DNA from 3 places in the Streptomyces sp. NPDC048484 genome. Region 2 is predicted to be linked to each of the others. Evidence: riboswitches for the same ligand, from Rfam matches in the RefSeq annotation. Region 2 holds a riboswitch; each other region holds the start of a gene.

Region 1 (7,354 bases), on a different contig from region 2:
ATGAACTGCCTCGCCCTCCAGGACTTCCTGGAGAAGGAGGGCATCGACTCGCGCGTACAGACCGCCATCACCATGGGGCAGGTCGCCGAGCCGTACATCCCGCTGCGGGCCGTGCGCCACCTGGAGAAGGGCCGTGTGGTCATCTTCGGCGCCGGTATGGGCATGCCGTACTTCTCCACGGACACCACCGCCGCCCAGCGCGCTCTGGAGATCGACGCCGAAGCGCTGCTGATGGGCAAGAACGGTGTGGACGGGGTCTACGACTCCGACCCGAAGACCAACCCCGAAGCAGTCAAGTTCGACGCGCTCAGCTACGGCGAGGTCATCACCCGCGACCTGAAGGTCGCCGACATGACCGCGATCACCCTGTGCCGCGACAACAAGCTCCCGATCCTGGTCTTCGAGCTTCTGGCGGAGGGCAATATCGCTCGGGCCGTCAAGGGTGAGAAGATCGGCACGCTTGTGGGTGACCAGGGCAGCCGGGCCTGACCGGGGGATGGACAATGTCCTGCCGGTCGGGAACCGTGCAGGAACAAGACGCGACGCAGCCGGCCGCCTACCCGCCAAAGGAACCGCAGCCGGGCCTACTCAAGACACGCAGGAGCAAGTGGTGATCGAAGAGACCCTCCTCGAGGCCGAGGAGAAGATGGAGAAGGCCGTCGTGGTCGCCAAGGAGGACTTCGCCGCGATCCGCACCGGCCGTGCGCACCCGGCGATGTTCAACAAGATCGTGGCGGACTACTACGGCGCACTGACACCGATCAACCAGCTGGCCTCGTTCTCGGTGCCCGAGCCGCGCATGGCCGTGGTGACCCCGTTCGACAAGAGCGCGCTGCGCAACATCGAGCAGGCGATCCGTGACTCCGACCTCGGCGTCAACCCGAGCAATGACGGCAACATCATCCGGGTGGTGTTCCCCGAGCTCACCGAGGAGCGCCGCAGGGACTACATCAAGGTCGCCCGGACCAAGGCCGAGGATTCCAAGATCTCGATCCGTTCCGTCCGCCGCAAGGCCAAGGACGGCATCGACAAGATGATCAAGGATGGCGAGGTCGGCGAGGACGAGGGCCGCCGTGCGGAGAAGGAGCTCGACGACACCACGGCGAGGTACGTCGCCCAGGTGGACGAGCTGCTCAAGCACAAGGAAGCAGAGCTGCTCGAGGTCTGATGAACCAATCTTCCTGGGGGGTGCCGCCGCAAGCCGGGTACTGGGGGCCGTCCGACCAGGGGCCTGTCCAGGGGGCTGCCCCGGCGGGTCCCGCGTACGATGCGCACCACGCGCAGCAGACTCGCCCCATGCCCATCGTGCCCGACGAACCCGCGCATGGCGGAGACCAGGATGACGACCGGGGGGCTGCTCGGACGGGCGGCCCCCTGTTCCGCGACGAGACGCCGTCGACGCCGCCGTTCCAGGCTCCTTCGCAGAATCCGCAGGTCCCGCAGAATCCGCAGGAGCCCATGACCAGCGCCGCACAACCCGCCCCCGCGCCGCAGAAAAGGAGCGCGGGCCGCGACCTGGGCGCTGCCATAGGGGTCGGTGTCGGGCTCGGCGTCGTGATCGTCGCGTCGCTGTTCGTCGTCAAGGCGGCCTTCGTCGGCGTCATAGCTGTCGCCGTCGTGGTCGGCCTGTGGGAACTCACGTCGAGGCTCGCGGAGCGCAAGAGCATCAAGGCGCCGATCGTGCCGCTGGCGGTGGGCGGCGCGGCGATGGTCGTCGCCGGATACGTCCGGGGGCCCGAGGGCGCCTGGGTGGCGATGGCGCTCACCGCGCTCGCGGTCCTGGTCTGGCGGATGACGGAGCCACCCGAGGGCTACCTCAAGGACGTCACCGCGGCGGTCTTCGCGGCCTTCTACATCCCGTTCCTCGCCACGTTCGTGGCGATGATGCTCACCGCGGACGACGGTGCGCGGCGGGTCTTCGCGTTCCTGCTGCTGGCCGTGGTCAGCGACACAGGTGCGTACGCTGTCGGCTGGCGCTTCGGCAAGCACAAGCTCGCCCCGCGCATCAGCCCCGGAAAGACCCGCGAGGGCCTGCTCGGCGCGGTCACCTTCGCCATGGCGGCGGGTGCGCTGTGCATGCAGTTCCTCATCGAGGACGGCACCTGGTGGCAGGGGCTGGTTCTCGGATTCGCGGTCGCGGCCAGCGCCACGCTCGGCGACCTCGGCGAGTCGATGATCAAGCGCGACCTGGGAATCAAGGACATGGGCACGCTGCTCCCGGGCCACGGCGGCATCATGGACCGACTGGACTCACTGCTGCCCACCGCTCCTGTGGTGTGGCTGCTCCTGGTGCTCTTCGTCGGATCCGGCTGATCGGCGGGCTTGCTCCGCCGGCAGCGAGGACCCCCAGCCGATCAAGGTTGGGGGTCTTTTGGTGCAACGCGTGCTGTACGGCGTCGAGTACGGCGTGCTGTGCGGCGTCGAGTACGGCGTGCTGTGCGGTGTGTGGCGTGCGGTACTGCGCGCAGGCTGAGGCGCTGTCGGCCCGCCAGCCCGTCAGCCCGTCAGCCCGCGTCGTATTCATGGGGCCGCCCGCCCTGCCATTCGACCCACTGAGGGTCGTCCAGCAGTTCCCCCGCGTCCGGCAGACCCGCGCGGCGCAGGAACTCGACCACATCGGCATCGCTGTGCGCCAGGCCTGCGCCCAGGGCGCGAATCGACACCCGCCGCCCGCCGCCGCCCGCCGCGCGGTGCACGACGATGGGAGCGGTGCCTGTCTCCTGCGACTGCGGCTGCCCGCGGTTCACAGCACGCCGAGGTCGGTATCAGGCCATTCGCGGACGCGGCGCAGGTGATCCGGGCGGTCCGGGCGGTCCGGGCGAGACATTTTTTCGTACACAAGTTCGATTCTAGGTCCTGAGGTGGCCTATATGGCAATGCCACACGGGCGGGTTCGTCGGTCGTGATCGGATCATGCTCCACGGGGCCGAGGCCGCCGGCCCCGCCCGGATGCCGTTGTCAGCACGCCGGCCAGGGCGAACGCCCACAGTGCCGGGCCGTCTGCGGGCCGTCGGAGGAGAGCGGCGGCGTGCGGCGTGTGGGGTCGACCACTGACGACCACCCCGCACAGCGCGCGGCCCAGGTCACACGAATCGATCTGCGACACTGGTACAGCCATGCCTAAGCCCGGAGAACTCACATTCGTTGCCCCCCGCGGAGCCAAGAAGCCGCCGCGGCACCTTGCCGATCTCACGCCCGCCGAGCGCAAAGAGGCCGTTGCCGCGATCGGTGAGAAGCCGTTTCGTGCCAAGCAGCTCTCGCAGCACTACTTCGCGCGGCTCGCACACGATCCGGAGGAGTGGACCGACATCCCGGCCGGGTCGCGCGCCAAGCTGCAGGAGGCGTTGCTGCCCGAGCTGATGACGGTCGTGCGGCATCTGTCCACCGATGAGGACACCACCCGCAAGACCCTCTGGCGGCTCTTCGACGGCACCCTCGTCGAGTCCGTGCTGATGCGCTACCCGGACCGGGTCACCATGTGCATCAGCTCGCAGGCCGGCTGCGGGATGAACTGTCCGTTCTGCGCGACCGGGCAGGCCGGCCTCGACCGGAACCTGTCGACCGGCGAGATCGTGCACCAGATCGTCGACGGCATGCGGGCGCTGCGCGACGGGGAGATCCCCGGCGGCCCGGCGCGGCTCAGCAACATCGTCTTCATGGGCATGGGCGAGCCGCTCGCCAACTACAAGCGGGTGGTCCAGTCCATCCGGGCCCTCACCGACCCCGAGCCGGACGGGCTCGGACTGTCGCAGCGCGGGATCACCGTGTCCACCGTCGGTCTCGTCCCGGCCATCAGCCGGTTCACCGACGAGGGCTTCAAGTGCCGCCTCGCCATCTCCCTGCACGCGCCTGACGACGAGCTGCGCGACACCCTCGTACCGGTCAACACGCGGTGGAAGGTACGGGAAGTGCTGGACGCCGGCTGGGAGTACGCGGCCAGGTCCGGGCGCCGGCTCTCCATCGAGTACGCGCTCATCCGGGACATCAACGACCAGGCGTGGCGCGGTGACCGGCTCGGGCGGATGCTCAAGGGCAAGCCGGTGCATGTGAACCTGATTCCGCTGAACCCGACGCCCGGCTCCAAGTGGACCGCCTCGCGGCCCGAGGACGAGAAGGCGTTCGTCGAGGCGATCGCCGCCCATGGTGTGCCCGTCACCGTCCGGGACACCCGTGGTCAGGAGATCGACGGGGCGTGCGGGCAGCTCGCGGCCACCGAGCGGTAGTCTGGCGGGCGTACCCGCATTGCGGGTTCCGACATCTTCATATTCCGACAGGGGAGCGCCACAGCGCTGAGAGTGCGGGAGAGCCCGCAGACCCTCTGAACCTTGCCCAGGTCATTCTGGGTAGGAAGTTCGGTCACTACTCAAGCTGTTGCGCCCTGCCCGGGACCCGACCGAGGTCCCGGGCAGGGCCGCGTCTCTTCCTGGTCAACCCAGGAGGAATTCCGTGAGCACCACGAGCAACAAGAACACCACGAGCAACAAGAGCACCACGAGCATCACAAGCACCGTTCAGAGAGTCACGGCCGTGGTCGCTGCCACCGGGCTCGGCCTTTTCACGCTCTCCGCGTGCGGGTCGTCCGGGTCCGGCGACGGAGGCTCCGGATCCAAGACCGTGACCCTCGTCAGCCATGACTCCTTCGCCTACACCAAGGAAGTACTGAAGGCGTTCGAGAAGGAGTCCGGGTACAAGGTCAGGGTCCTCAAGGACGGCGACGCCGGGCAGGCCGTCAACAAGGCGATCCTCACGAAGGGCAATCCGCAGGGCGACGTCTTCTTCGGCGTCGACAACACCCTGCTGTCGCGCGCGCTCGACAACGGGCTGTTCCAGTCGTACGAGGCCAAGGGCGCCGATCGAATCCAGGCCGAGTACCGGGTCGACCAGGACAAGCACCGGGTCACGCCCATCGACTCCGGTGACATCTGCGTCAACTACGACAAGGCCTACTTCAGCGAGCACAAGCTCGCCCCGCCGACGTCCTTCGACGACCTGATCAAGCCCGAGTACAAGAACCTCCTCGTCACCGAGAACGCGTCCACGTCCTCGCCCGGCCTCGGCTTCCTGCTCGGCACCGCCGCCAAGTACGGGGACGCCGGCTGGGAGGGCTACTGGAAGAAGCTCAAGGCCAACGGCGTGAAGGTCGTCGACGGCTGGGAGCAGGCCTACAACGAGGAGTTCTCCGGGTCCGCCGGCGGCAAGAAGGCCAAGGGCGACCGGCCGCTCGTCGTCTCGTACGCCTCGTCCCCGCCCGCCGAGGTCATCTACGCCGACCCGAAGCCGAAGACCGCGCCGACCGGCGTCGCGGACGGCACCTGCTTCCGCCAGGTCGAGTACGCGGGCCTGCTGAGCGACGCGAAGAACGCGAAGGGCGGCAAGGCGCTCGTCGACTTCCTCATCACGAAGCAGTTCCAGGAGGACATGCCGCTCAACATGTTCGTGTATCCGGTCCGTGAGGCCGCCCAGGTGCCCCAGGCGTTCGTGAAGTTCGGCCCGCAGGCCGAGAACCCCGAGACCCTGGACCCCGCCAGGATCGCCGACAACCGTGACGAGTGGGTCAAGTCATGGACCTCGCTCGTACTGAAGTAGAGCCCCGCGGCGAGGCCGAGGCCGAGGCCGAGGCCGCGGTCGAGCCGCGAAAGCGCCCGCCCCGGCCTCCGCGTCGACGCCCGCGCCCGCGTAGGGAGCGTAGGAGGAGTGTGGCGCGGCTTGGGCTCATGGCCGTGCCCGTCGCGTTCTTCGGGCTCTTCTTCGCCTACCCGGTCGTCGCGATCACGGCCCGTGGGCTGAAGACCGGCGGGGTCTGGCACTTCGGGCGGATCCAGGACGTGCTCGCGCAGCCGGACATCCGGCACGTCCTGTGGTTCACGACCTGGCAGGCGCTCGCTTCGACCGCGCTCACTCTGCTGATCGCGCTCCCCGGCGCGTACGTCTTCGCACGCTTCGAGTTCAGGGGCAAGCAGATCCTCCGGGCCGTCGTGACGGTTCCGTTCGTGCTGCCGACAGTGGTCGTGGGCACGGCCTTCCTGGCGCTGCTCGGGCGGGGCGGGCTCCTGGACGAGCTGTGGGGCGTACGCCTGGACACGACCGTGTGGGCGATCCTGCTCGCGCACGTCTTCTTCAACTACGCGGTCGTCGTCCGCACGGTCGGCGGCCTCTGGGCGCAGCTCGACCCGCGTCAGGAGGAGGCCGCGCGGATGCTCGGCGCCTCACGGTTCGCGGTCTGGCGCAAGGTGACGCTTCCGGCGCTCGGTCCGGCCGTGGCCGCCGCCGCACTCATGGTCTTCCTCTTCACCTTCACCTCCTTCGGCGTCGTGCAGATCCTCGGCGGCCCCACCTTCTCGACACTCGAAGTCGAGATCTACCGGCAGACTTCGGAGATCTTTGACCTCTCCACGGCCGCCGTGCTGACGATCGTCCAGTTCGTGGCGGTGGGCGGCATCCTCGCCGTCCACGCCCGGACCGTACGGCGGCGGGAGACGGCCCTGCGCCTGGTCGACGCCTCCATGACCTCCCGACGGCCGCGCGGGGCGGGGCAGTGGGCGCTGCTCGCCGCCGTCCTCGGCAGCATCGCCGTCCTGCTGGTCCTGCCGCTGGCCGTCCTCGTCCAGCGGTCATTCGACGCCCCCGGATCCGGATTCGGCTACTACAAGGCGCTGACCAGCAACGAAGGCGGTCTCTTCCTGGTACCGCCGATCGACGCCATCGGCAACTCCCTGCGGTACGCCCTCGCAGCCACCGCCATCGCGCTGCTGATCGGCGGACTCGCGGCCGCCGCTCTCACCCGCCGGGACGCCGGACGTCTCGTACGGGGATTCGACGCGCTGCTCATGCTGCCGCTCGGCGTCTCCGCCGTGACGGTCGGCTTCGGCTTCCTCATCGCGCTCGACCAACCGCCGCTGGACCTGCGGAGCACCTGGATCCTGGTGCCGCTCGCGCAGGCGCTGGTGGGCGTCCCCTTCGTCGTACGGACCATGCTGCCGGTGCTGCGAGCCGTGGACGGGCGACTGCGCGAGGCGGCGGCGGTACTCGGGGCCTCGCCGTGGCGGGTGTGGCGTGAGGTCGATCTGCCGATGGTGCGGCGGGCGCTGCTGATCGCCGCCGGGTTCGCCTTCGCCGTGTCGCTGGGCGAGTTCGGCGCGACCGTCTTCATCGCACGGCCCGACAATCCGACGCTGCCGGTCGCCGTGGCGCGGCTGCTCGGGCGGGCAGGCGAGCTCAACTACGGGCAGGCCATGGCCCTTTCGACCATCTTGATGGTGGTGTGCGCGGTGGCGTTGCTGGTCCTCGAACGCCTTCGTACCGACCTTCGCGGCGACCGGACGGGAGAGTTCTGACGATGCCCAAGCTCGACGGG
Region 2 (7,354 bases):
ATCGCGTAGTCGGCGCCGGCCCGGCACTTGTCGACGAAGTTCGCGACGTCCGCGTCCCAGTCCGCGGACCGCGGATGCATCTCCGGGAAGGCCGCGACTCCCACGCAGAAGTCGCCCGACTCCTTGATGAGCCGGACGAGTTCGGCCGCGTAGGTGAGGCCCTGGGGGTGCGCCACCCAGTCGGCCATCGGGTCACCGGGCGGGTCGCCGCGCACGGCGAGCATGTTCCGGATCCCGGCGTCCGCGTACTGGCCGATGATGTTGCGCAGTTCCGCGATGGAGTGGTTGACCGCGGTGAGGTGGGCGACCGGGGTGAGTGTCGTGTCGGACACGATCTGTTCCGTCGCCTTGACCGTCCCGGCGCGGGTGGTGCCGCCCGCCCCGTACGTCACGGAGACGAAACTGGGCGCGACCGCCTCGACCCTGCGCAGCGCGTTCCACAGGTTCCGCTCGCCCTTTTCGGTCTTCGGCGCCCAGAACTCGAACGAAAACGTCGTCTTTCCCGTCGCGAGCATGTCCCGCACGGTGCGGGCGTGGTCAGTCCTGGTGGAAGCAGATCCGAGGGCCATACCCGCAGGTTAGCCAGGGGGAGACGGTCCCCCAACCGGATGCGGAGAAATTGCCCGATTTGTCGACTTGTTGTCCACTCCTCGGACAACCATGCCTCGACCGAACCTCTGTCGGACCGCTGCCGAACCCCTGACAGCTTACTGCCGGAGCGCTGCCGGACCTCCGACTCGGGCCGTCCGCGGCCTCCGGCTCACACCGCCCTCAGGCGCTTCGCGAACTCCGCCGCGGCCGCTCCCGGATCACCGGCCTCGGTGATGGACCGTACGACGACGACGCGACGCGCGCCCGCTTCGAGCACCTCGTCGAGGTTGCCGAGGTCGATGCCGCCGATGGCGAACCAGGGACGGTCCGTGGCCAGCGCGGCCGTGTGGCGGACCAGGTCGAGGCCCGGCGCGTGGCGCCCCGGCTTGGTGGGGGTCGGCCAGCAGGGCCCCGTGCAGAAGTAGTCCACGCCGTCCTGGGCGGCGGCGGCCGAGGCCTCGGGCCCGGCGTGGGTGGAGCGGCCGATCAGGACCTCGTCGCCGAGGATCGCCCGGGCGGCGGGGACGGGCAGGTCTCCCTGACCGAGGTGCAGGACGTCGGCCCCGACGGCGTGGGCGACGTCGGCCCGGTCGTTCACGGCGAGCAGTTTGCCGTGCCGGCGGCAGGCCTCCGCGAGGACGGCGAGGTGTTCCAGTTCCTCGGCCGCCTCCATGCCCTTGTCCCGCAGCTGCACTATGTCCACGCCGCCCGCGAGGACGGCGTCCAGGAAGCCGGCGAGGTCGCCCTGGCGCCTGCGAGCGTCCGTACAGAGGTAGACCCTGGCGTCGGCGAGCTGGGCGCGTGCGGTGGATACGGGCATGCGTGGGCCCCCCGTGGCGTGTCGGTGGCGTACGGGCCGCGGGCCTGCGGGGCACGCGGCCCGTACGCCGTGCGGCGTGGTCAGGTCAGACGGCGAGCGCCTGGGCGCGGCGCTTCACCTCCGTGCCGCGATTCTCACTCAGAGCCTGCGCGGGGGTACCGGGCAGGCTCTCGTCGGGGGTGAAGAGCCACTCGAGCATCTCTTCGTCGGAGAAGCCGTCGTCCCGCAGGAGCGTCAAGGTGCCGGTCAGGCCCTTGACGACCTTCTGTTCGTCCGCGTCGACAAAGGCGGCGGGGACGTGCAGCGCGCGGTTCTCACCACGGCGTACGGCGATGAGCTGGCCTTCCCTGACCAGCTGCCGGACGCGCGTCACCTCGACGCCGAACTGTTCGGCGATGTCGGGGAGGGTGAGCCAGGCGGGGACGAGAGCATCGATCTTTGCGTCAATCTCGGTCACGGACACAAGCCTGCCATCTCGGACTGACACCCGGTACCCGGGCCCGGACTCACACCCGGTGCCCCGGCCGGTCGACCGGGGCGGTGTGGTCAGGCCACGGCCCCCTTCAGCGGCCGTGCCGGGTCCGCCAGCAGGGCCGGGTCCATTCGGGTGCCCGACTCGATCAGCCGTCGCCCCTGCGCCAGGTCCCGGGGCCTGCCCACCGCCAGGACCGCGACCAGGCGGCTGTCCCGGAGCCAGCACACCGACCAGGAGGGGGTGGTCGGATCGCCGCGCCAGGTCAGGGTGTCCGCGGATCCGTGATGCCCCGCGTACTGGACGAAGCGGCCGAACTGCTCGGACCAGAAGTAGGGCACCGGGTCGTACGGGGCGGGCGTCTCGCCGACGATGTTCGCCGCGACGGTGCGCGGGCCCTGGAGCGCGTTGTCCCAGTGGTGGACCAGCAGGCGCTCGCCGTAGCGGCCCGACGGGAACGACGCGCAGTCGCCGACCGCGTACACGTCGGGGACGGAGGTGCGCAGGTGGTCGTCCGCGACGACCTCCCGGTGGGCGCCCAGTTCGATCCCCGAGCCGGCCAGCCAGGCCGTGGCGGGCCGCGCCCCGATTCCGACGACGACGGCGTCCGCGGGCAGCCGCGACCCGTCGTCCAGCACCACCGCGCCGGGCTCGACGCGTTCCACGCGCGCGTGGGTGCGCAGCGACGCCCCGCTGTCCTCGTACCAGGCGGCCATGGGAGCGGCCACCTCGGCCGGCAGCACGCCGACGAGCGGCCGGTCGGCGGCCTCGACGACGGTCACCGCGCACCCCGCCTCACGCGCCGCCGTGGCGAACTCCGCGCCGATCCAGCCCGCGCCCACCACCACGATGTCGTGCTGCCGGGCGAGCACGGGGCGCAGCCGCTCGGCGTCGTCGAGGGTGCGCAGCAGATGGACGCCGGGTACGCCCTCGGCGCCGGGCAGCCGGATCGGTTCCGCTCCCGTGGCGACGACCAGGACGTCGTACGGGACGGGGCCGTGGGCCGTGTCGAGTTCGCGCCGGGCCGGGCGCACGCCGGTCACTTCGAGCCCCAGGCGCAGCTCGACGTCGAGGCTCTCGAAGTCGACGTCGAAGGCGGAGCCCTCGGCCTTGCCGAGCAGCACGGCCTTGGACAGCGGCGGACGGTCGTACGGCTGGTGGGGCTCCGCGCCGATCAAGGTCACGCTTCCGGTGAAACTCTGTTCCCGCAGGGCCACGGCCGTCTGAACCCCGGCCATGCCCGCACCGACGATCACGACACCCGGTCGCACCGTCGGACTCCGTACCTGCGTCAGCTCGCTCACCCGGTCACCATAGACAGGGGTGGAATCGTCGGTCAGGGGCGCGTACGGGTCCGTCGGGCGAGCGGGGCACGCCGCGCGGCTCCCTTACTGCGGTGCGAGGCGAAGAGCTAGGGTGGTCGGCGCAGAGCACTCGCGGGAGTCCGGACGCACCGGGCTGAGAGGGAGGCTGGGGCGGCCTCCGACCGTACGAACCTGATCCGGGTCATGCCGGCGAAGGGAGGGGCTGGACGCCCATGTCGCGTACATCACAAGCATCTTCACCCGACGTCCTGGTCTCCGACGTCCTGGTCGTCGGGGGCGGGATCATCGGTCTGGTCACCGCCTGGCGCGCCGCGCAGCGCGGGTTCACGACCGCGCTCGTCGACCCCGAACCGGGCGGCGGCGCCGCGCAGGTCGCGGCCGGGATGCTGGCCGCCGTCACCGAGCTGCACTACGGCGAGGGGACCCTGCTCGGCCTCAACCTGGCCTCGGCGCGGCGCTATCCGGACTTCGTCGCCGAGCTGACCGAGGCGACCGGCGTGGACCTCGGCTACCGGCAGTGCGGCACGCTGACCGTGGCGCTCGACGCCGACGACCGCGCCCATCTGCGGGAACTGCACGCCCTGCAGCGCCGGTCGGGCCTGGAGTCGGAGTGGCTGAGCGGCCGTGAGTGCCGGCGCCTGGAGCCGATGCTCGCGCCGGGAGTGCGGGGCGGGCTGCGGGTGGACGGCGACCACCAGATCGACCCCCGACGGCTCGCCGCGGCCCTGGTCACGGCCTGTGAGCGGGCCGGAGTGGTCTTCCACCGCAGATGGGCCGAGCGGCTCACCGTCACAGGGGGCCGGGCCGCCGGAGTCACCACGACGGACGGCACCGAGCTGTCCGCGGGGCAGGTGGTCCTCGCCGCGGGCAGCCTCAGCGGACGCCTCGCGGGCGTGCCCGAGGACGTACTGCCGCCGGTGCGTCCCGTGAAGGGGCAGGTGCTGCGGCTGACCATGCCGGAGCGGAGCCCGGCCCTGCTGAGCCGGAGCGCGCCCTTCCTGAGCCGGACGGTGCGTGCCGTCGTCCGCGGCAGCCACGTCTACCTGGTGCCGCGTGAGAGCGGCGAACTCGTCGTCGGCGCGACCAGCGAGGAGCTGGGCTGGGACACCACGGTGACGGCGGGCGGCGTGTACGAACTGCTGCGGGACGCCCACGAACTCGTCCCCGGCATCACCGAGCTGCCGCTCACCGAGACCCGGGCCGGACTGCGTCCCTGCTCCCCCGACAACGCGCCCCTGCTCGGCCCGAGCGGGCTCCCCGGGCTGTTGCTGGCGACCGGCCACCACCGCAACGGTGTGCTGCTCACCCCGGTCACCGGCGACGCCCTGGCGCACGCCCTGGTCACCGGCGAACTCCCGGACGAGGCCCGCCCGTTCGCCCCCGGGCGGTTCGACGCCGCCGCACTCATGGAGCAGCCCGTATGAGCGTGACCGTCCTCGTCAACGGGGAGCGGCGGCAACTCGCCGCCGACACCGCCCTCGACACCCTCGTCACCGCTCTCTGCGCGGCCCCCTCCGGTGTCGCCGCCGCGCTGAACGAGACCGTCGTTCCGCGCGCGCAGTGGCCGGGAACCCTCCTGCGCGAGGGAGACCGCGTCGAGGTACTCACCGCCGTCCAAGGAGGCTGACCCATGGCCGACGACCCCTTCGTCCTCGGCGGTACGTCCTTCGCGTCCCGTCTGATCATGGGCACCGGCGGTGCCCCCAGCCTCGACGTCCTGGAGCGCTCACTCGTCGCGTCCGGCACGGAACTGACGACGGTCGCGATGCGGCGCGTGAGTCCCGGAGCCCACGGCTCGGTCCTCTCCGTGCTCGACCGGCTCGGGATCCGCGTTTTGCCCAACACCGCGGGCTGTTTCACCGCGGGGGAGGCCGTGCTGACGGCCCGCCTCGCGCGCGAGGCGCTCAGCACGGACCTGGTCAAACTGGAGGTCATCGCCGACGAGCGCACGCTGCTGCCCGATCCGATCGAACTGCTCGACGCCGCCGAGACCCTCGTCGACGACGGCTTCACGGTCCTCCCCTACACGAACGACGACCCGGTCCTCGCGCGGAAGCTGGAGGACGTGGGCTGCGCCGCGGTCATGCCGCTGGGGTCGCCCATCGGCTCGGGGCTCGGGATCCGCAATCCGCACAACTTCCAGCTGATCGTGGAGCACGCGCGCGTGCCGGTGATCCTGGACGCGGGAGCCGGTACGGCGTCGGACGCCGCGCTCGCCATGGAGCTGGGCTGCGCCGGTGTGATGCTCGCCTCGGCCGTGACCCGGGCGCAGGAGCCGGCCCTCATGGCCGAGGCCATGCGGCACGCGGTCGAGGCCGGACGGCTGGCGTACCGGGCGGGCCGCATTCCGCGCCGCCACTTCGCCGAAGCCTCGTCGCCGGCGGACGGAATCGCGCGCTTGGATCCGGAACGACCCGCTTTCTGAGCTTCGGCTTGAACATCTGTCCGAATCCATATGCCGTGCCGCCCTGGTCAGCGTGCGAGGTCCGTCACAGCTCGGCTTCAGTACCGCCCCGGAACCGCCCGGGCGGGCCGCGCCGTCAGTGACGGCTCGTACACTCACCTGCGTGGATACGACCCTTCAGGACCCGTTGGTCGGGCATGTGCTCGACGGTCGGTATCGCGTCGACGCGCGCATCGCGGTCGGCGGGATGGCCACGGTCTACCGGGCCGTGGACACCCGCCTGGACCGGGTGCTCGCGCTCAAGGTGATGCATCCGGCCCTGGCCGCCGACGTCTCGTTCGTCGACCGCTTCATCCGCGAGGCCAAGTCGGTGGCGAGGCTCGCCCATCCGAACGTGGTGCAGGTCTTCGACCAGGGCGCCGACGGCGGCTACGTCTATCTGGCGATGGAGTACGTGGCCGGATGCACCCTTCGCGACGTGCTGCGCGAGCGCGGGGCGCTCCAGCCGCGGGCGGCGCTGGACATCCTGGAGCCGGTCCTCGCCGCGCTCGGCGCCGCGCACCGCGCCGGATTCGTACACCGTGACATGAAGCCGGAGAACGTCCTGATAGGGGACGACGGCCGGGTGAAGGTGGCGGACTTCGGTCTCGTACGGGCCGTGGACACGGTCACCCACACGACGGGTGCCGTACTGGGCACTGTGTCGTATCTCGCACCGGAGCAGATAGAGAACGGCACGGCCGACCCCCGGGTGGACGTGTACGCCTGCGGCATCCTCCTCTTCGAGATGCTCACCGGCGACCGGCCGCACCTGGGGGACTCGCCCGCAGCGGTGCTCTACAAGCACCTCCACGAGGACGTGCCCCCGCCGTCGGCGGCCGTGCCCGGCCTGGCCCACGAGCTCGACGAGCTGGTCACGACGGCCACCGCGCGCAACCCCGAGGTCCGCCCGTACGACGCGGTGGCGCTGCTCGCGCAGACCCTGGACGCGCGCAGCGCCCTGAGCGACGACCAGCTGGACGCCGTACCCCCGGGGGCCCTCTCCACGGACCGTCCGGGCGCCGACAACCGTACGAGTGTGATCCCGCGCTCGCTGTCGGTGCCGCGGCCGCTCCCGGTGAACGACGACGCGGAACTGCACCACACGAGCTTCCTGCCGTCCCCGCCGCCCGAGCCCCCGCGGCGCCGCCGCAGCCTGTCCCCGCGCCGGGGCCTGCTCGCGATCATCGCCGCGGTCCTGCTGGCCCTCGGGGTCGGCGCGGGGATCTGGTACATCAACTCCGGGCAGTTCACCGAGGTCCCGGCGGTGCTCAACCAGACCGAGGCGAAGGCCCAGCAGCGCCTCCAGGACGCCGGCCTCGACGTGAAAGCCGTCAAAACCGAGTACAGCGACACCGTCAAGCGCGGCAAGGTCATCAGCAGCGATCCCAAGCCGGCCACCCGGATCCGCGACAACGGCTCCGTGACGCTGACGGTTTCCAAGGGCCCGAACGTCGTGCGTGTGCCGGACCTCAAGGGCTTCGTGCTCGGCAAGGCGAAGGAACGGCTGGAGAAGGAGGGGCTCGTGGCCGGCATGGTCACCAAGGCCTTCAGCGACGACGTCGTCGTGGGCCAGGTGATCAGCACCGAGCCGGGGGCGGGCACCGAGCGCCGCGGCGGCGCGGCGATCGCCCTCGTCGTCAGCAAGGGCAGCCCGGTGGACGTGCCCGACGTGCTCGGCGACGACCTGGCCGACGCCAAGG
Region 3 (7,354 bases), on a different contig from region 2:
CCTTGTGATCTGGTGTACACGTTGAGCAAGATGCCAGAAGTGTTTAGGTGGACGATTCCCGGCCATGGACGGCAAACGACGGGGTAGGCGATGCGCGAGTCGGTAGTACAGGCAGACGTCATGATGAGCTTCGTCGTCTCGGAGGAGCTCTCCTTCCGCATCCCGGTGGAGCTGCGCTACGAGACCTGTGATCCCTATGCCGTGCGTCTGACCTTCCACCTGCCGGGTGACGCCCCGGTGACCTGGGCCTTCGGCCGGGAGCTGTTGGTCGACGGAGTGGGCCGCCCGTGCGGGGACGGAGACGTGCACATCACCCCCGCGGACACCGAGGGGTTCGGCGATGTGCTGATCCGGCTTCAGGTCGGCGCGGATCAGGCTCTGTTCCGCTGTGGTACGGCGACTCTGCTGGCGTTCCTCGACCGTACGGACCGGCTGGTCCCGTTGGGTCAGGAGCGCTCCCTCGCCGACTTCGACACCCACCTGGACGAGGCTCTGGACCGCATCCTGGCGGAGGAACAGAGCGCGGGGTGAATGACTCGGGCCGAAGTGGCAGCGGGCCGGAGTGACATAACGCCTCTCGTTGTACGCCGTCCCGTGCGGGCGTGACTGCCTGTCGGGGCCCGGTGATCAACCAGCCTCCCGGGCGGCCCGGGTTCAGTGCTTGCGGCGACGGCCGCTTCCGCCGCGCAGCGGTGCCTTTGCACCGGGCTGGATCTGCGGCTGCTGCGGCTGCTGTGGTTGCGGCTGACGAGCCGGGGTGGCGTCGCCCGGGCGGTCCGCCGAGACGACCAGGGCCGCCAGAGCCGTCGTGACCGGCACCGAGGCGACCAGTCCGATCGAGCCGACGAGCGTGCGCACGATCTCCTCCGCCACCAGTTCGCTGTTGGCCACCGTCCCCACGCTGCTCTGCGCGATGGAGAAGAGCAGCAGCAGAGGGAGCGCCGCGCCGGCGTAGGCGAGGACGAGCGTGTTGACGACGGACGCGATGTGGTCGCGGCCGATGCGGATGCCCGCGCGGTACAGCCCTCGCCGGCCCATCGTCGGATTGGCTTCGTGGAGCTCCCAGACCGCTGAGGTCTGCGTCACCGTGACGTCGTCGAGCACTCCGAGCGAACCGATGATGACACCCGCGAGCAGCAGGCCGCTCATGTCGATGGAAGGGTAGAGCCCGTGGATCAGGCCGGTGTTGTCGTCGGTGTTTCCGGTCAGCGCGGCCCAGTCGATGAACAGTGAGCCGAGCAGCCCGATCAGTAGCAGGGACAGCAGTGTGCCCAGCACCGCGACCGAGGTCCGGGCCGAGAGGCCGTGGCACATGTAGAGCGCGATCAGCATGATGGCACTGGCTCCGACCACCGCCACGACCAGCGGGTTCGAACCCTGCAGGATCGCGGGCAGGATGAAGAACGTCAGGATCAGGAAGCTGACGGCCAGCGCGATCAGTGCCATGACACCGCGCATCCGGCCCACCACGACCACGGCGAGGGCGAAGATACCGGCGAGCAGCGCCATCGGGAGCTTGCGGTTCACGTCGGTGACCGAGTACTGCAGCTCCTTGGGGGCATCGGGTGCGTACGCCACGATCACCTCCTGGCCCTGCTCCAACTGCCGTGAGGAGTCCGGCTGGACGATCTCAGTGAAGGTACGGCCCTTGTCCTTGCCGGTGTCGACCCGGACTGTCGCCTTCTTGCAGGTGCCTGAGGCCTGTTGCTGTGCGGACGAGCCCTCGGCCGTGGAGGTGTCACCGGTCGGAGCCTCACCCGAGGCGTTCACGGACTTGCAGTCGACCTTGTCGACCTTGGTCACGGTGGCCTGCTGGGTCTGCCGGTCGAAGCCGACACCCGTGCGCTCGTGCCCGGGGGCCCCACCGGGCCAGAGCACCGCGAGACCGACGACGACCGCTGCGGCGAAGGGGATCAGTACCGCGGCGATGATTTTGCGCAGGTGCATGGAGACGGGGGCCGCGGGGCCATGACTGTGCGAGTGACCGTGCCCACCGCCGACTGGTCCCTCGCCGCCACCGCCACCGCCACTGCCACCGCCGCCGGGCCGGTCACCCCCACCGCCCCCTCCGGGGTTATGGGATCCCTGTCCAGGTCCGTCCTCGTGACCGTGGCCGTCGTGGCCCTGTCCGTGGCCCTGTCCGTGGCCCTGGCCACGGGGCGGTTCGGACGGCGGAAGTGAGGGCTGCTGCGTCGTGGTCACCGACCGATCATCGCAAGAACGAGAGGGGCCCACTGTTCACCGCGCCCATTGTGAGGCTAGCGTGGAGGCACCTTTGCACACGCGGGAGCTCGGAGCACCGGGCTGAGAGGGCGCTGAACTCCGTATACGCGATGTTTCACGTGGAACATCGCCGGACGGAAAACGCTGCGTCGACCGCCGAACCTGTTACCGGGTAATGCCGGCGTAGGGAGTAGGTCTCATGACCAACAAGGACGCACGCACGCCTGCCTCCAGCCAGACGAACGGGGCGCTCGCCCCGGCCGACGGCACTGAGGTCTCCGCTTCCCCCGAGAGCGGTGGGGCAGCTGCCTCGCCCGAGAACGACGAGGGCGGGAAGTCCATCGGCTGGCACAAGGCGTATGTCGCGGGCTCGCACCCCGGCCTGCGGGTGCCGGTCCGTCAGGTGCATCTCACCAACGGCCAGTCGGTCACCCTGTACGACACCTCCGGGCCGTACACCGATCCGGCCGTCGATACCGAAGTACGCAGGGGCCTGGCACCCCTGCGCGAAAACTGGATCATCACCCGTGGCGACACCGAGGAGTACCCGGGCCGACCCATGCGCCCCGAGGACGACGGGATCAAGCACACCTCACCGCGCGGTGGGCTGCGCAATCTCGACGCGGTCTTCCCGGGGCGCCCGCGACTGCCCCGCAGGAGCCGTGATGGGCGGGCGGTGACACAACTCGCTTACGCGAGGCGGGGCGAGGTCACGTCGGAGATGGAGTACGTGGCCATCAGGGAGAACGTTTCCCCCGAGGTCGTCCGCGAGGAGATCGCGGCAGGACGGGCCGTTCTGCCGGTCAACGTCAACCACCCGGAGATCGAGCCGATGATCATCGGTAAGCGTTTCCTGGTGAAGGTCAACGCCAACATCGGCAACTCCGCGGTCACCTCCTCCATCGAGGAGGAGGTCGAGAAGATGACCTGGGCGACGCGCTGGGGTGCCGACACGGTCATGGATCTGTCGACCGGTCGCAACATCCACACCACGCGGGAATGGGTGCTGCGCAACTCTCCCGTGCCCATCGGAACGGTCCCCCTCTACCAGGCGCTGGAGAAGGTCGAGGGGCGCGCCGAGGAGCTCACCTGGGAGATCTACAAGGACACAGTCGTCGAGCAGGCCGAGCAGGGCGTGGACTACATGACCGTCCACGCGGGCGTGCGCCTGCCCTACGTACCGTTGACCGCGAACCGCAAGACCGGCATCGTCTCGCGCGGTGGCTCGATCATGGCGGCGTGGTGCCTGGCCCACCACAAGGAGTCGTTCCTGTACGAGCACTTCGAAGAGCTCTGCGAGATCCTCGCCGGCTACGACGTCACGTACTCGCTCGGCGACGGCCTGCGGCCAGGGTCGATCGCGGACGCCAACGACGCGGCGCAGTTCGCGGAGTTGCGCACCCTCGGGGAACTCAACAAGGTCGCGAAGCGTTTCAACGTACAGACCATGATCGAGGGCCCGGGACATGTCCCGATGCACAAGATCAAGGAGAACATCGACCTTCAGCAGGAGATCTGCGATGAAGCTCCGTTCTATACGCTCGGCCCGCTGACGACGGACATCGCGCCGGCGTACGACCACATCACCTCCGGCATCGGTGCCGCGATGATCGCCTGGTGGGGCACGGCCATGCTCTGCTATGTCACGCCCAAGGAACACTTGGGCCTGCCCAACCGTGACGACGTCAAGACGGGCGTCATCACCTACAAGATCGCGGCCCATGCGGCGGACCTCGCCAAGGGACATCCGGGCGCACAGGAGTGGGACGACGCGTTGTCGGACGCCCGCTTCGAGTTCCGCTGGGAGGACCAGTTCAACCTGGCCCTGGATCCGGACACGGCCCGGGAGTTCCACGACGAGACGCTCCCGGCCGAGCCGGCCAAGACGGCGCACTTCTGCTCCATGTGCGGGCCGAAGTTCTGCTCGATGAAGATCAGTCACAGCATCAATGAGCAGTTCGGCGGTACGGCGGCCGCGGGGGCCTCGCCCGAGGAGGTGGCCGACGGGATGCTCCAGAAGTCGAAGGAGTTCGCCGCGTCGGGCAACCGGGTCTATCTGCCACTGGCCGACTGAACCGGTGGGCCCGCCGACTTCGCCCGGTTCAACCGGGCGAAGTCGGCGGGCCGCTGGTGCCGCGGTACCAGCGGCCGGTCTCCGGTCGGGAGGGCAAGAAAAGATCGACGACGGATTCCCGTCGTCGATCAGTCTTGGCAGGCAGGCAGGCTCTTACTCGGGAGCGTGCTCCGGTCCCCCGAAGTCCGGGCTGCTGAAGTCCGGGCTCGAGAAGCTGGGGCGGGGGCCCGCTGCCGGTCCGCCGTCGGGGCTGCTGAACCCGGGGCGGTTGTAGCCGAGCTGCGGCATGCGGCTGGTCGGTGCCGACGGCTTCGTACGGCCCAGGGCCGCAGTACCCGGATCCGCTAGGGCCTCCCTGAGGAACGGCATGATGCCGTGCTCCAGGAGGGCGTCGTGCCAGGCTTGCCTGGCACGGTCGACCTCCTCGCTGCGTTCCCCGTGCACGCCGGCCTGGAGCGAGCTGGCGCCGTTGCGCAGGGCGGCGAGGAGCAGGCCGACCGCGGCAACCAGGATCGAGGCCGCCGTGATGGCGCCGAAGACCCATCCGGTGGTGAGGAGGGTCTGGGTGATGACCGGCTGCGGGTCGAGCATCTTCAAGATGTAGCCGGCGAGCAGGAATATCGCTGCGGCCGTACCGGCGAGGACGGGGGCGAGCACGGCGACGACCGCGGCGGCTCCCGCCCCGGTGGTCTCGGCGACCTCCCCCATGGTGGCGGCGAGCCCCACCGCGCTCGTGCCCGGATCCGTGGAGTTGGATCCTTCGCGGACGGGAGGGGTGGACGGCGCCGGCTGGCGCAGTTCCTCGCGGACCTTCACGTAGTGCTGGTACTCCGTCGCCGCTGCCACCGTGATCAGTGCGGTGGCGTTGAGCGCCATCGTGCGCAGCTGTTCGGGGTTGAGCCGCTGACCGACAGCGGCGAGTTCTGGACGGTGTGGTGCGGAGCGCAGCGCCTCGTCGAGGATCCGCTCGTACTCTTGGCGGTCCTCGCTCAGCAGGTGCTGCGGAACGCTGTTCATGTGCATCCCCCGATGCTCCGTAGGGCTTGGGGCTCGGCATGCTGACGAGCCGTCGGGCAGAAACGGAGGGGAGCCTGCTACGGATAAGCCGATGGTAGAGCGGTGACGGCACAGGGTGACAGGGGGTTTCCAGAATTTGCCCCCGGATCGCACGTGTCCTTCATCGAAGGACGTGTGCCCCGTGAACGCTCAGCTATCCAAGGGAAGCTGCTGGACCAGTAGCTTCCCGGCCATGGTCACGCCACCGTCCATCGCGATCGCGAGCTTGTCGGCGTACACATGAGGTTCTTCGATCAGAGCAGCGGACGGGTCCCCGCCGTCCTCCGAGCCCATATCGCCCCGGAGGTACGGAATGGGGCTGTGACCATGGACGATGCGCGAACCGCCGTACGTCTCCAGCAGGGAGCGTACCGCCTGTGCGCCGCCGTCGTCGCGGAACGCGAAGCGCTTGGTGAACTTGCGGAAGAGGTCCCAGCACTCGTCCGCGTCATTGCGGGTGAGGGTTTCCCGGATGGTGTCGTTGACCGCTTCGATGGAGTCGCCGTAGTCGAGATAGGCGGTCGTGTCGGAGTGCACGAGGAGATGACCGTCCGCCAGTTCCATCGCGTCCAGACGGGCCATCCACTGCAGATGGTGGTCCTGGAGACGCTCCATGTCGGTCTTCTGGCCGCCGTTGAGCAGCCAGGCGGCCTGGAAGGTCGCGGTCCCCGCGCCGGAGTTGACGGGGGTGTCCCCGAACCGCCTGGCGCCGAGCAGCAGCAGCTCGTGGTTGCCCATCAGTGCCTTGCAGTAGCCACCGACCGCGGCGGCCTCCGCGGACAGCCGCATCACGAGGTCGATGACGCCGATGCCGTCGGGCCCGCGGTCCGTGAAGTCGCCGAGGAACCACAGCCGCGAGGTCCCGGCCACCCAGCGGCCCTCGGCGTCGATGAGACCCTTCTCGCGCAGCGCGGCGACGAGCTCGTCGATGTACCCGTGCACGTCACCGACGACGTACAGCGGCCCCGGCCCCTCGTCGGTCTGCACAACCTGCCCGGCCTCGGGGTCGACCGACACCTGGACCTGAAGCGTGTCACCGCGGTTGATGACCGGCAGATCGCGCTCCGTCGGCGTGTAGCCCGCCGGCTCCTCGGCCGGGACGACGCCCTCGCTGTGAGGGGGCTGTCCCGCGTAGGGGCCGGGCTGGACGTACGGCTCGGGAGGACCGGTGTACGGGTCGGCGGTCTGGTCGTACGGGTCGGCGGAACGGTCGTACGGCCCGGCTGGTTGCGGGTGAGGTCCGGGCGGCTGCGCGTACGGACCGGCATCGTGGACGTACGCCGGCACGCGGAAGTCGCGCACCGTCGGCGTCCGCATCTCGGGTCCCTGACCGGCCCCCTGAGTCATCGACCCCTCCACCACCATCGCGCCGCATCTGCACCGCGTCGGACTGCCTGGTCGCAGCGGCCCGCGGTGTCGTCCGCCCATCATAGGAATGCGGATCGCGCCATGTGATGACCCAGGGGTGGTGAATCGGAGCAGAACCCCAGTTCACCGTGGTTTTCTACCGAATTGGTAGGGCCTTTCCGCGTTGGAGGTCACCCTTTCTCCGGAGACCTCGGCGGGCTGACGGTCGTCCGTGGCGGCCGGCGCTGGGAGGAGGTGCGCACGATCAGCTCCGTCGGTATCACCTGCTCGACCGGTTGGTCCGATTCGACGCCCTCGATGGCGTCGATGAGGAGCTGGACCACGGCGGTGCCGATTCGTCTCGGTTTGAGCGAGAGTGTCGTTACGGGGGGTTCGGTGCTGGCGTAGACGGTGGACTCGCTGCAGCACACGAGGAGCAGGTCGTCCGGTACGCGCAGCCCGTAGCGCCGGGCTGCCGCGAGGAGGTCGGTGCCGTTCGGGTCGAACAGCCCGTAGACGGCGTCGGGCCGGTCGGGTCGGGCGAGCAGCCGGTCGGCCGCCACCGCCCCCGCGCACGGATCGTGCGCGGGATAGGCCTCGTACACAGGGTCCTGGCCCACGCGCTCGCACCAGCGGAGGTACGCGGTCGTCGAG

The links. Region 2 has a riboswitch for thiamine pyrophosphate ahead of thiO (glycine oxidase ThiO). Riboswitches for the same ligand answer to the same signal wherever they lie in the genome.
Region 1: linked by a shared signal. The riboswitch ahead of AB0D14_RS10715 (thiamine ABC transporter substrate-binding protein) and the one ahead of thiO (glycine oxidase ThiO) in region 2 are both predicted to bind thiamine pyrophosphate.
Region 3: linked by a shared signal. The riboswitch ahead of thiC (phosphomethylpyrimidine synthase ThiC) and the one ahead of thiO (glycine oxidase ThiO) in region 2 are both predicted to bind thiamine pyrophosphate.

Annotation. Positions count from the first base shown of each region.
Region 1 covers NZ_JBEZJY010000008.1:147,124-154,477, forward strand. Annotated here, with positions in the region: gene pyrH (UMP kinase) at 1-489, shown strand, start outside; gene frr (ribosome recycling factor) at 611-1,168, shown strand; gene AB0D14_RS10700 (phosphatidate cytidylyltransferase) at 1,168-2,313, shown strand; gene AB0D14_RS10705 (hypothetical protein) at 2,505-2,747, opposite strand; gene rlmN (23S rRNA (adenine(2503)-C(2))-methyltransferase RlmN) at 3,117-4,223, shown strand; TPP riboswitch at 4,263-4,368, shown strand; gene AB0D14_RS10715 (thiamine ABC transporter substrate-binding protein) at 4,498-5,586, shown strand; gene AB0D14_RS10720 (iron ABC transporter permease) at 5,715-7,334, shown strand.
Region 2 covers NZ_JBEZJY010000002.1:280,810-288,163, forward strand. Annotated here, with positions in the region: gene metF (methylenetetrahydrofolate reductase [NAD(P)H]) at 1-569, opposite strand, end outside; gene thiE (thiamine phosphate synthase) at 761-1,411, opposite strand; gene AB0D14_RS03070 (Rv2175c family DNA-binding protein) at 1,497-1,868, opposite strand; gene AB0D14_RS03075 (FAD-dependent oxidoreductase) at 1,958-3,121, opposite strand; TPP riboswitch at 3,310-3,423, shown strand; gene thiO (glycine oxidase ThiO) at 3,421-4,632, shown strand; gene thiS (sulfur carrier protein ThiS) at 4,629-4,835, shown strand; gene AB0D14_RS03090 (thiazole synthase) at 4,839-5,633, shown strand; gene pknB (Stk1 family PASTA domain-containing Ser/Thr kinase) at 5,776-7,354, shown strand, end outside.
Region 3 covers NZ_JBEZJY010000010.1:54,943-62,296, forward strand. Annotated here, with positions in the region: gene AB0D14_RS12415 (SsgA family sporulation/cell division regulator) at 91-531, shown strand; gene AB0D14_RS12420 (YibE/F family protein) at 655-1,947, opposite strand; gene AB0D14_RS12425 (hypothetical protein) at 1,969-2,181, shown strand; TPP riboswitch at 2,274-2,430, shown strand; gene thiC (phosphomethylpyrimidine synthase ThiC) at 2,423-4,297, shown strand; gene AB0D14_RS12435 (hypothetical protein) at 4,451-5,320, opposite strand; gene AB0D14_RS12440 (metallophosphoesterase) at 5,504-6,700, opposite strand; gene AB0D14_RS12445 (LacI family DNA-binding transcriptional regulator) at 6,892-7,354, opposite strand, start outside.